Regions from separate parts of the Burkholderia sp. BCC1999 genome, predicted to be linked through region 2. Evidence: riboswitches for the same ligand, from Rfam matches in the RefSeq annotation. Region 2 holds a riboswitch; the other holds the start of a gene.
The links. Region 2 has a riboswitch for manganese ahead of U5809_RS18330 (sodium:calcium antiporter). Riboswitches for the same ligand answer to the same signal wherever they lie in the genome.
Positions count from the first base shown of each region.

Region 1: linked by a shared signal. The riboswitch ahead of U5809_RS08405 (TMEM165/GDT1 family protein) and the one ahead of U5809_RS18330 (sodium:calcium antiporter) in region 2 are both predicted to bind manganese.

Region 1 covers NZ_CAJPHP010000005.1:48,973-54,691, forward strand. The annotation lists gene U5809_RS08390 (adenosine deaminase) at 1-208, shown strand, start outside; gene U5809_RS08395 (hypothetical protein) at 236-577, shown strand; gene guaD (guanine deaminase) at 574-1,893, shown strand; yybP-ykoY riboswitch at 2,035-2,172, shown strand; gene U5809_RS08405 (TMEM165/GDT1 family protein) at 2,251-2,823, shown strand; gene U5809_RS08410 (DUF4136 domain-containing protein) at 2,876-3,574, opposite strand; gene pepN (aminopeptidase N) at 3,764-5,719, shown strand, end outside.
Region 2 covers NZ_CAJPHP010000011.1:221,609-227,327, forward strand. The annotation lists gene U5809_RS18310 (heavy metal sensor histidine kinase) at 1-554, shown strand, start outside; gene U5809_RS18315 (DUF1289 domain-containing protein) at 637-822, opposite strand; gene dmeF (CDF family Co(II)/Ni(II) efflux transporter DmeF) at 825-1,841, opposite strand; gene U5809_RS18325 (metal/formaldehyde-sensitive transcriptional repressor) at 1,854-2,129, opposite strand; yybP-ykoY riboswitch at 2,250-2,413, shown strand; gene U5809_RS18330 (sodium:calcium antiporter) at 2,499-3,509, shown strand; gene U5809_RS18335 (copper-binding protein) at 3,610-3,978, opposite strand; gene U5809_RS18340 (efflux RND transporter permease subunit) at 3,975-5,719, opposite strand, start outside.

The DNA.
Region 1 (5,719 bases), on a different contig from region 2:
CGGCGTCGCGGTGACGATCAACTCCGACGATCCGGCCTATTTCGGCGGCTACGTCAATGAAAACTACTTCGCGACGGCCGAAGGGCTGCAGCTCACGGATGCCGAAGTCCATGCGGTGATCCGCAACGGCTTCGAAGCGTCGTTCATCGAACCGGCGCAGCGCGACGCACTGTACGCGCGCCTCGACGCGTACTGGCAGGCCGCGTGACGGCCCGCATCGAGGAACGCTAGACAGATGAGACACGGCATCCGCTTCGCGACCACCGGTTCGGCCTTGCGCCGGGCCGGTCGCGGGCGTGCGCGCGTGGCGACGGCACGGTTCGTCGTCGCCCGCTCGTGCCTGCCGTCGCGGTGTGCCGTTCCGTTCGCCGCCGCATCGGTCACGAGCGCAACGGCTGCGAGGTTAGCCGGCAACCACTGGCTGGCGGCTTCGGCCGCCACGTTCGCCCGCGCACTCGCCTTCGGTCGTGCCGCACGCAGCGTGCCGCAACCGCTCGCGAAGCACCGTCCCGCCCCCGTGCGGCGTCGATCGCTTTCTTCTGTTCGCCTTACCTTGATGCAGGACCATTCGTCATGACGCAAACCGCTTTCCGTTCCCAGCTGCTGACCTTCAACGGCGACCCGGCGCAATCGAGCCAGGCCGCGAACCACGAGACCGACGGCCTCCTGATCGTCGCTGACGGCAAGGTCGTCGCGGCCGGCCCGTATGCACAGCTCGCGGCGACGCTCGCGCGCGACGCGGTCGTCCACGACCTGAGCGACAAGCTGATCGTGCCCGGCTTCATCGACACGCACATCCACTATCCGCAGACGGACATGATCGCGTCGCCGGCGCCGGGCCTGCTGCCGTGGCTCGACAAGTACACGTTCCCGACCGAGCGCCAGTTCGGCGACCCCGAGCATGCACGCGAAGTCGCCGATTTCTTCGTCGACGAACTGCTTGCGTGCGGCACGACGAGCGCGCTCGTCTACTGCACGGTGCACAAGCAGTCGGCCGATGCCCTGTTCGCGGCGAGCGACGCGCGCGACCTGCGGATGATCGCGGGCAAGGTGCTGATGGACCGCAACTGCCCCGAGTTCCTGCGCGACACCGCGCAATCGGGTTATGACGACAGCGCCGAGCTGATCGACCGCTGGCATGGCAAGGGCCGCCAGATGTACGCGCTCACGCCGCGCTTCGCACCGACGTCGACCGAGGCCCAGCTCGAAGCGTGCGGCGAACTCGCGCGCCGCCATCCGGACGTGTTCGTGCAGAGCCACGTCGCGGAAAACGTCGACGAAGTGAAATGGGTGGCCGAGCTGTTCCCGGGCCATCGCAGCTATCTCGACATCTATGACCGCTACGGTCTGCTGCGTCCGCGCGCGGTGTACGGCCACTGCATCCACCTCGACGACGAGGACCGCCGCCGGATGGCCGAGACGCGCACCGTCGTCGCGCACTGCCCGACGTCCAACTTCTTCCTCGGCAGCGGGCTGTTCGACTTCGACAAGGCCGGCGAACACGACGTGCCCGTCACGCTCGCGACCGACGTCGGCGGCGGCACGTCGTTCTCGATGCTGCAGACGATGAACGAGGCGCACAAGGTCGCGCGGCTGTCGGGCCACCACCTGACCGCGACGCGGATGTTCTGGCTCGCGACGGCCGGCGCCGCGCAGGCGCTCGACCTCGCCGACACGGTCGGCACGCTCAAGCCGCGCACCGAGGCCGACTTCGTCGTGCTCGACCCGCAGGCCACGCCGCTGCTGGCGCGGCGCACGAAGCGCGCGGATTCGCTCGAGGAACTGCTGTTCGCGTTCGCACTGCTCGGCGACGACCGCGCGGTGTACCGCACCTACGCGGCCGGCGAGCTCGTCCACGAGCGCGGCGCCGCGCGCCGCCCGGCCGCCGCGTAACGGTAACGGTAACGGCCCGCCGGAACGCTGTCCCGGCCGGCGCGGCACATTCGCCGCCGCGCCTGCCGGGCAGCCGGACGCGGATCGGGCCCCGACACCCTGCCCGACCGCCTTCCAGCACGCAATGCGCCGTGCTAGAATTCGCCGCTCATTGGGGAGTAGCCGCTCCGCTCGATGTCCCGCGCCCCCGGCGCGCATCGTGACGGAGGCGTCCGTCAACAGACTTGGCCGTACGGCCATGGCGGACGCAGCCACCTAGGCCTGGCGAGACCGATGGTTCACAGTGCGCCGCATCAGGGCCCGGCGCGCCGTGGATCGTCGCTCGCACGCACAACACCGGCCCGTGGAACCCCATCCGTGTCCCAAGCCTTCCTGATCTCCACCGGCGCCGTCGCCCTCGCTGAAATCGGCGACAAGACCCAATTGCTTTCCCTCGTCCTGGCCGCGCGCTATCGCAAGCCGGTGCCGATCATTCTCGGTGTGCTCGTCGCGACACTCGTGAACCACGGTTTCGCCGGCGCACTCGGCGAATGGCTCGGCGCGCTCGTCACGCCGTCGATCATGCGCTGGGCGCTCGCGTTCTCGTTCATCGCGATGGGGTTGTGGATTCTCGTGCCGGACAAGCTCGACGCCGACGAAGCCAACGCCAACCGTTCGCGGCTCGGCGTGTTCGGCGCGACGCTCGTCGCGTTCTTCCTCGCGGAAATGGGCGACAAGACACAGATCGCGACCGTCGCGCTGGCTGCGCGCTTCCAGGACTACATCGGCGTGGTGGCCGGCACGACGTTCGGGATGATGCTCGCGAACGTGCCGGCGATCCTGCTCGGCGACCGCTTCGCGCACCGCCTGCCGACCAAGCTCGTGCACGGGATCGCAGCCGTGCTGTTCGTCGTGCTCGGCGCGCTGGCGCTGCTGGGTATCGGGGTCTGACGGAAAGGGATGGCCGGCGCGGCCGGACGGCCGCGCCGAAATGAATACCGCGTTATTTCGCGACGGCCACGCCCGAGGCCGGTGCAACCGGCACCGCGCGTTCGTTGGCGGCCGGCGCCGCCGGCCCGCCGCGCTTGTCGACCGGCAGCCGGACCGAGCGGACCGCGCCGTTCGACAGCGGGAAATCGGCGAGCGCGCTACGCGCGAGGAACGGCATCGCGTACAGCAGCGTGCCGTTGTCGCCGGTCGTGCGCGCGGACACGTTGTACACCTCCTTGCCCGTCGCCCGCTCGGTGATGCGGATACCGAGCGTGTAGTCGAACACCTGGTACGTCTGCGCGACATAGCCGGCCGGCATCGGCCCCCAGGGACCCCACGGGCCCCACGGCCCGCGCCGCCAGTACGGCCCCGGCGCGAACCACGGGTCGTAGTAGACCGGCTGCGGCACCGTCACGAGATCGCTGCCGACCGCATAGGTCAGCCCGACGAGATAGCGCGCCTGCGCCGGCGGCACCTGCCGGAACGCATACGCGGACAGCTCGTTCGCGACGATCGGCTCGTAGGTCGACTGCTCGATGCTGTTCTTCTGCGCATCGGTGCGCGTGAACGCATAGGTGCGTGTCGCGTCGCTGCCGCTCCAGTCGGAGAAGGCCGTGACCTGGGTCGTCACATAGCTGGTGCAGCCCGTCAGCAGCGCCACGCACAGCGCCGCCGCCCAGCCCGCACCGCGAAAAATCCAATCGCGTTTCATGTTGATCCTCGTCGATCCGTCACCCGTTCGTCGCACCGCGCGAACCGTAACGGGATGCCGATAATACGCGGACTGCCGGAAGCGGTAAAAAGTTCGCCCGGCACGCAGCCGCAAGCCTTTGTACAATGGCCCGGTTCGCCTGGCCCGCGTGACGGGCCCGCCCCCCCCACTCCACCGATCTCGACGACCATGTCCGACAACGCCTCCTCCACCGTGATCCGCCGCGCCGACTACACGCCGCCGGCCTTCCTCATCGATTCCGTCGCGCTCGAATTCGATCTCGCGCCGGCCCGCACGATCGTCAGGAATACGATGCGCGTGCGCCGCAATCCGGATGCCGCGCCCGCGCCGCACCTGGAGCTGATGGGCGAAGCGCTCGAATTCGTCGGCGCATGGCTGGACGGCGCTCCGCATGGCGCCGTGCGCGCGCACGAGCACGGGCTGACGGTCGAGAACGTGCCCGATGCGTTCGAGCTGACGCTCGAAAGCGCATGCGCACCCGACCAGAATACGACGCTGTCTGGCCTCTACGTGTCGAGCGGCAACTTCTTCACGCAGTGCGAAGCCGAAGGCTTTCGCCGCATCACCTACTTCCTCGACCGCCCCGACGTGATGGCGTCGTACATCGTCACGCTGCGCGCCGACAAGGCCGCGTACCCGGTGTTGCTGTCGAACGGCAACCTCGTCGATTCGGGCGACCTGCCCGACGGCCGCCACTTCGCGAAGTGGGAAGACCCGTTCCGCAAGCCGAGCTACCTGTTCGCACTGGTCGCCGGCAAGCTCGTCGCGATCGAGGAGAAGATCACGAGCGGCTCGGGCAAGGAAAAGCTGCTGCAGGTGTGGGTCGAACCGGCCGACCTCGACAAGACGCGTCACGCGATGGATTCGCTGATCCATTCGATCCGCTGGGATGAAAAGCGCTTCGGCCTCGAGCTCGATCTCGACCGCTTCATGATCGTCGCGGTGGGCGACTTCAACATGGGCGCGATGGAGAACAAGGGGCTCAACATCTTCAACACGAAGTACGTGCTGGCGAACCCCGAGACCGCGACCGATACCGACTTCGCGAACATCGAATCGGTGGTCGGCCACGAGTACTTCCACAACTGGACCGGCAACCGCGTGACCTGCCGCGACTGGTTCCAGCTGAGCCTGAAGGAAGGCCTGACGGTGTTCCGCGACCAGGAATTCTCGGCCGACATGGCCGCGGGCGACGATGTCGAATCGGCGGCCCGCGCGGTCAAGCGCATCGAGGACGTGCGCGTGCTGCGCCAGCTGCAGTTCGCCGAGGATGCGGGCCCGATGGCGCACCCGGTGCGCCCGGAGAGCTACGTCGAGATCAACAACTTCTACACGATGACCGTCTACGAGAAAGGCTCGGAAGTCGTGCGGATGTACCAGACGCTGTTCGGCCGCGACGGTTTCCGCAAGGGGATGGACCTGTACTTCAAGCGTCACGACGGCCATGCGGTGACCTGCGACGACTTCCGTCACGCGATGGCCGACGCAAACGGGCGCGACCTCGCGCAGTTCGAGCGCTGGTACAGCCAGGCCGGCACGCCGCGCGTGTCGGTGCGCACCGCGTACGACGCGGCCGCGCGCCGCTATACGGTCACGCTCGCGCAGGGCTACGGCGACGCGTCGCCGGCCGCGCGCGAAACACAGCAGGGGCCGCTGCTGATTCCGTTCGCGATCGGCCTGATCGGCCGCGACGGCCGCGACCTGCCGCTGCGCCTCGACGGCGAAGCCGCCGCTGCAGGCACGACGCGCGTGCTCGACTTCACCGACACCGAGCAGACCTTCACGTTCGTCGACGTGCCGGAAGCGCCGCTGCCGTCGCTGCTGCGCAACTTCTCGTCGCCGGTGATCGTCGAGTACGACTATAGCGACGACGATCTCGCGTTCCTGCTCGCGCACGACAGCGATCCGTTCAACCGCTGGGAGGCCGGCCAGCGCCTCGCGACGCGCGCGCTGCTGACGCTCGCCTCGCGTGCCGCCGCAAACGAACCGCTCACGCTCGGCGAGAACTTCATCGCCGCGTTCCGCCGCGTGCTGACCGACGCGACGCTGTCGCCCGCGTTCCGCGAACTCGCGCTGACGCTGCCGTCGGAAACCTATCTCGCCGACCAGATGGCCGAGGCCGAT
Region 2 (5,719 bases):
TGATCGATTCGAACATCGAGGAATGCGAACGGCTGCAGCGGATGATCGAGAACATGCTGTTTCTCGCGCGCACCGACAATGCGCGTCAGCACCTGAAAACCGCCGAACTCGACGCGGGCAGCGAGCTGCGCCGGCTCGCGTCGTATTTCCAGGCGCTCGCCGACGAAGCCGGCGTGCGCATCGAGGTGCGCGGCGAAGCGCCGGTCGTCGCGGACGCGACGCTGTTCCGGCGCGCGGTGAGCAACCTCGCGTCGAATGCGCTCGAACACGCGGAAACCGCGTCGACGATCGAGCTGGCCGTTTCGGCACAAGGGAATTACGCGGTCGTCGAGGTCACGAATCGCGGCGCAGCGATTCCGCCCGAGCAGGTCGAACGGATCTTCGAGCGCTTCTACCGCATCGATTCGTCGCGGCACGGTGCGGCGCGCAATGCGGGCCTCGGGCTCGCGATCGTGAAGTCGATCATGGAGCTGCATCGCGGCAAGGTCGAGGTCGCGAGCCGCGACGGGCGCACGACGTTCGCGCTTTATTTTCCGCGCGGCGCACAAGGGTAAGCTGCTTGCCGCGCGGGTCGCATCGGCATGACGGCCGGTACGACGCCAGACACCGCACGACGGCCAGCGCCACCGAACACCGTCACTCCCCCGGCTCGCGCCGGATTTTCGCCTGGCGGCGATTGCGGTCGTTCAGTATCTGGTGCCGGCGATGGTCGGTCATCTTCCTCCAGTCACGCGCCTCGTCGCGCGTGCGCAGGCAGCCGACACAAAAGCCCGTCCGGCCGTCAAACGCGCAAAGTTCGATACAGGGTGATTTCACTGCCACGGTCAGGCCGCCTTCGCAGGCGTCATCACTTCGACGGTCACGTGCGACACGCCGTCGAAACCCTCGATCAGCGCATGGTAGAAACGCGCGTCGCGCACCGTATCGACGGTCTCGACCGACACGATCGCGCTCATGTGGCCGGGGCCGACACGCCACACGTGAAGATCGTTGACCTTGTCGCCAAGCGCCTCGATCGCATGACGTACGCGCGCCGCCAGCTTGCGATCGACGTTGACGTCGAGCAGGATGCCGCCCGTATCGCGCATCAGCCCGTACGACCAGTTCGCGATCACGAGCGCGCCGATAATGCCCGCGACGGGATCCATCCAGACCCAGCCGAACGCGCGGGCGAGCAGCAGGCCGACGATGGCCAGCACCGACACGGCCGCGTCGGCGATCACGTGAACGTAGGCCGACCGGATGTTGTGGTCGCGATGGGCCGCCGTTTGCGAACCGTGATCGTGATGCGCGTGATGGTCATCATCGTCGTGATCGTGATCGTGGTCGTGCCCATGATGATGACCGTGCCCATGGTCATGGCCATGCCCATGGTGATGGCCGCCGCTCAGCAGCCACACGCTGGCGAGGTTCACCGCGAGCCCCAGCACGGCAATCGGAATCGCTTCGCCGAAATGAATGGGAACGGGCGCAAGCAGACGCGCAATCGCCTCGTAGCCGATCAGGATCGCGATCATCGCCAGCACGATCGCGCTCGTGAAGCCGGCCAGGTCGCCCAGCTTGCCGGTGCCGAACACGAAGCGCGGATCGTCCGCATGCTTGCGCGCATAGGTATAGGCCAGCGCGGCGATCAGCATCGCGCCTGCGTGCGTCGACATGTGCAACCCGTCGGCGACGAGCGCGAGCGATCCGAACAGCGTGCCGCCGACGATCTCGGCCACCATCATCGCCGAGCACAGGCCGATGACCATCCACGTCTTCCGTTCGTTCTGCTCGTGCGCATCGCCGAGGAAGATATGGTCATGCCCCGCGCCGAACGCGTCATCCCGGAAAGCATTCATGCTCTGCCCCGATTACTTGAAATAGCTATGCACCACGTCGATCAGCTGCTCGGTCGCGCTGCCTTCGTGTGCGTCAGGTTCGTGCGCATCGACCAGATGCTCGCGAATGTGGTCTTCCAGCACGACGGCCAGCAACCCGTTCATTGCGCCGCGGCAACTCGTGATCAATTGCAGGACCTCGTTGCAGCCGCGCTCGTCCCCGAGCGCGCGCTCGATGGCCTCGACCTGGCCCTTGATTCGACGCACGCGGTTCAGCAACTTCTGTTTTTCACGGACGGTATGGCTCATCGACGACGGGCTCCTGAATAGGGAAGGGGAGTATATATCCGGAAGGCTTCCCCTATAGGGGAGAGGGGTATATTTTTTTGAAGTGAAGGCTTGTCGAAAGAAATCCGCTCGGCTAGACTGCCCTTCGTCTTTGGGGAGTAGCCTGCTTTCCGTCCCCGGAAAGCGAACGCGTCAACACACTCGGCCTGTGGCCGTGGCGCGTTCAGCCTGATCGGCCTGGCGAGACCATGGGCGCATCGCGTCGTTCCTGGTCGGACGTCGGCGGATGCGCCATGGTTCTTCAGCGTCCGACCACGGAGTCCCCATGTTCCCCGCCGTCTTGTCCCCGCGCTCCCCCGCCCGCCCTCCACGTGCCTGCGGAGGTGCCGCATGACCTTCATGCTCCTCGAACTGGCGTTCATGCTGATCGTCATCCTCATCGCGGCCGAGGTCTTCACCAATGCGCTCGAACATCTCGGCGAACGCCTGAAGATTTCCGAAGGCGTGACCGGTTCGCTGTTCGCGGCCGTCGGCACGGCGCTGCCCGAAACGATGGTGCCGCTGCTCGCCCTGGCCGGCGGCACGGCGAACCAGGCCGTGAACGAGGAAATCGGCGTCGGCGCGATTCTCGGCGCACCGCTGATGCTCGCGACGCTCACCACGTTCCTGATGACACTCGCCGTGATCCGCTCGCGCGGGCTGCGCGGCACGATCGCACCGGAACGCACGGGCTTCGTGCGCGACATGAACTACTTCCTCGCCGCGTTCTCGCTGGCCACCGCGGCGATGTTCGTCCCGCATCACAACTGGGCCGTGCGCGCGCTGCTCGCCGCAATGCTGGTCGGCATCTACGTGATGTACGTCGTGATGACGTTCCGCGCGTCGACCCGGCTCGTCGATGCCGGGCACGGCACCGAGGCGCCGCACACGATGTTCCTGTCGCGCGTGGGCCTGCCGACCAATCTTGCGACGATCGCGCTGCAGTTGCTGATCGGCCTCGCGCTGCTGATCGGCGGCGCGAAGGGCTTCATTCACGGCGTGGAAGGCGTGTCGCAGGTGCTCGGCATCTCGGCGCTGCTGCTGTCGCTGATCATCGTGCCGATCGCGACGGAACTGCCGGAGAAGGTCAACAGCGTGCTGTGGATCCGCCGCAAGAAGGACACGCTCGCGTTCGGCAACATCACCGGCGCGATGGTGTTCCAGGGTACGCTGCTGCCCGCGATCGGCATCATGCTGACGCCGTGGGAGCCGCGCCCCGAAGTGCTGACCGGCGTGATCATCACGCTCGCGGCGGCTGCATGGTTGCGCTTCAACGCGCGTACGCGCGGGCTCGCGATCTGGGCGTTGCTCGCGAACGGCGCGGGTTATGCAGGGTATCTGGTCCTGACGCTTGTGCGCTGACGTACTGACGCCAGGACCGGGCGCGCCGGCCGACGGACACGTCGGCGCGGCGCGCTTCAAGGTGCAGGATGCGGGCGACGGTTGCGCCCGCCCCGGACGATCAGGAACCCTTGACGAGCTTGACGATCGTCAGCGTGCCGTCGACCTTCTCGATCCGCACCTTCACCTTGTCGCCCGCATGCGCGTGCGCGAGCATCGCGGCGTCCTTCGCCTTGAACGCCATCGTCATCGCCGGCATCCCGACGTTGTCGAGGGCGCCGTGCTTCAGCGTGATCTTGCCGCTCGCGGCATCGACCTTCTTCACTTCGGCATCGGTCAGCGCGGCAGTCGAATCGGCCGCACCGTCCGACGACATCTTCATGCCGGACATGTCCATGCCCGACATCTCGCCGGCGGCAAACGCCGGTACGGCGGCAACGCCGAGCGCGACGACGGCGGTTGCGGTGGCGATCAATTGATTCATCTTCATCGTGATTCTCCGGTTGGGATGGATGGCACGTTCGTGCCGGAAGGAACTGCATCGGAATGCCGCGCCCGGCCCGCGCTTCGCGCACGACGGCGCTGAAGCAGGAGCCACGCGGCGGGAATGACGAACATCGACAGCAGCGGCGCCGTGACCATGCCGCCGACCATCGGCGCGGCGATACGCTGCATGACTTCGGAGCCGGCGCCGTGGCCGACCATGATCGGCACGAGCCCGGCGAGCACGACGGCGACCGTCATTGCCTTCGGCCGCACGCGCAGCACCGCGCCTTCGCGGATCGCGTCGAGCAGCACCGCATCGGTCAGCGGTTCACCGGCATCGAGCCGGCGCTGCAGCGCGCCCTTCAGGTACAGCAGCATCACGACGCCGAACTCGGCGGCCACGCCCGCGAGCGCGATGAAGCCGACCGACGTCGCGACCGACACCGCATGGCCGAGCGCCCACACGAGCCAGAAGCCGCCGACCAGCGCGAACGGCACCGTCGACATCAGCAGCAGCGCGTCGGCCGCCGAGTCGAACGTGAGGAACAGCAGCACGAAGATCACGACGAGCGTGACGGGCACGACGGTGCGCAACGTCGCCGCCGCGCGTTCGAGATACTCGAACTGCCCCGACCACGCGATCGAATAGCCGGGCGGCAACGCGACCTGTTGCGCGACGGCCTGCTGCATGGCACGGACCGCCGTGCTCAGGTCGACGCCGCGGAGATCGACGTACACATAGCCGGACAGCCGCGCGTTCTCGCTGCGAATCATCGGCGGCCCGTCGGCGATGTCGATGCGCGCGACGTCGCCGAGGCGGATCTGCGCGCCGCGCGCGGTGACAACCGGCAGTTGCCGCAGGTTCTCGAGCGAATCGCGGATCTCGCGCGGATAGCGGATGTTGATCGGAAAGCGCTCGCGCCCCGCGATCACTTCACCGACATCGTCGCCGCCGACCGCCGACGACACGACCGACTGGATATCGGCCACCGACAGCCCGTAGCGCGCGGCGGCGAGCCGGTCGATGTCGACGTCGATGTAGCGGCCGCCGTTCAGCCGCTCCGCGAGCGCGGAGGTGACACCCGGCACGGGCTTCACCGCGGCCTCGACCTGCTTCGCGATCGCGTCGATGCCGGCCAGGTCAGGCCCGGAAATCTTCACGCCGACCGGCGTCTTGATCCCGGTGGATAGCATGTCGAGCCGGTTGCGGATCGGCGGCACCCACACGTTCGACAGACCTGGCACCTTCACCGTCCGGTCGAGTTCGTCGACGAGCTTCTCCGGCGTCATGCCGGGCCGCCACGCGCTGCGCGGCTTGAAGCGAATCGTCGTCTCGAACATCTCGAGCGGCGCGGGATCGGTCGCGGTATCGGCGCGACCCGATTTGCCGAACACCGTGTCGACCTCGGGCACGGTCTTGATCAGCCGGTCGGTCTGCTGCAGCAGCTCGCTCGCCTTGTCCGCCGAAATGCCCGGCAGCGCGGTCGGCATGTACAGCAGGTCGCCTTCGTCGAGCGGCGGCATGAATTCGCCGCCGAGCCGCGACAACGGCATGGCCGTCAGCACGAGCGCGACGACCGCGACGCCGATCGCGAACCACGGGCGCCGCAGCGTCGCCTCGAGCAGTGGCCGGTACAGGCGGATCAGCACGCGGTTGATCGGGTTCGCGTGTTCGTGCGGAATGCGGCCGCGCACGAGATAGCCCATCAGCACCGGCACCAGCGTGACCGACAACCCGGCGGCCG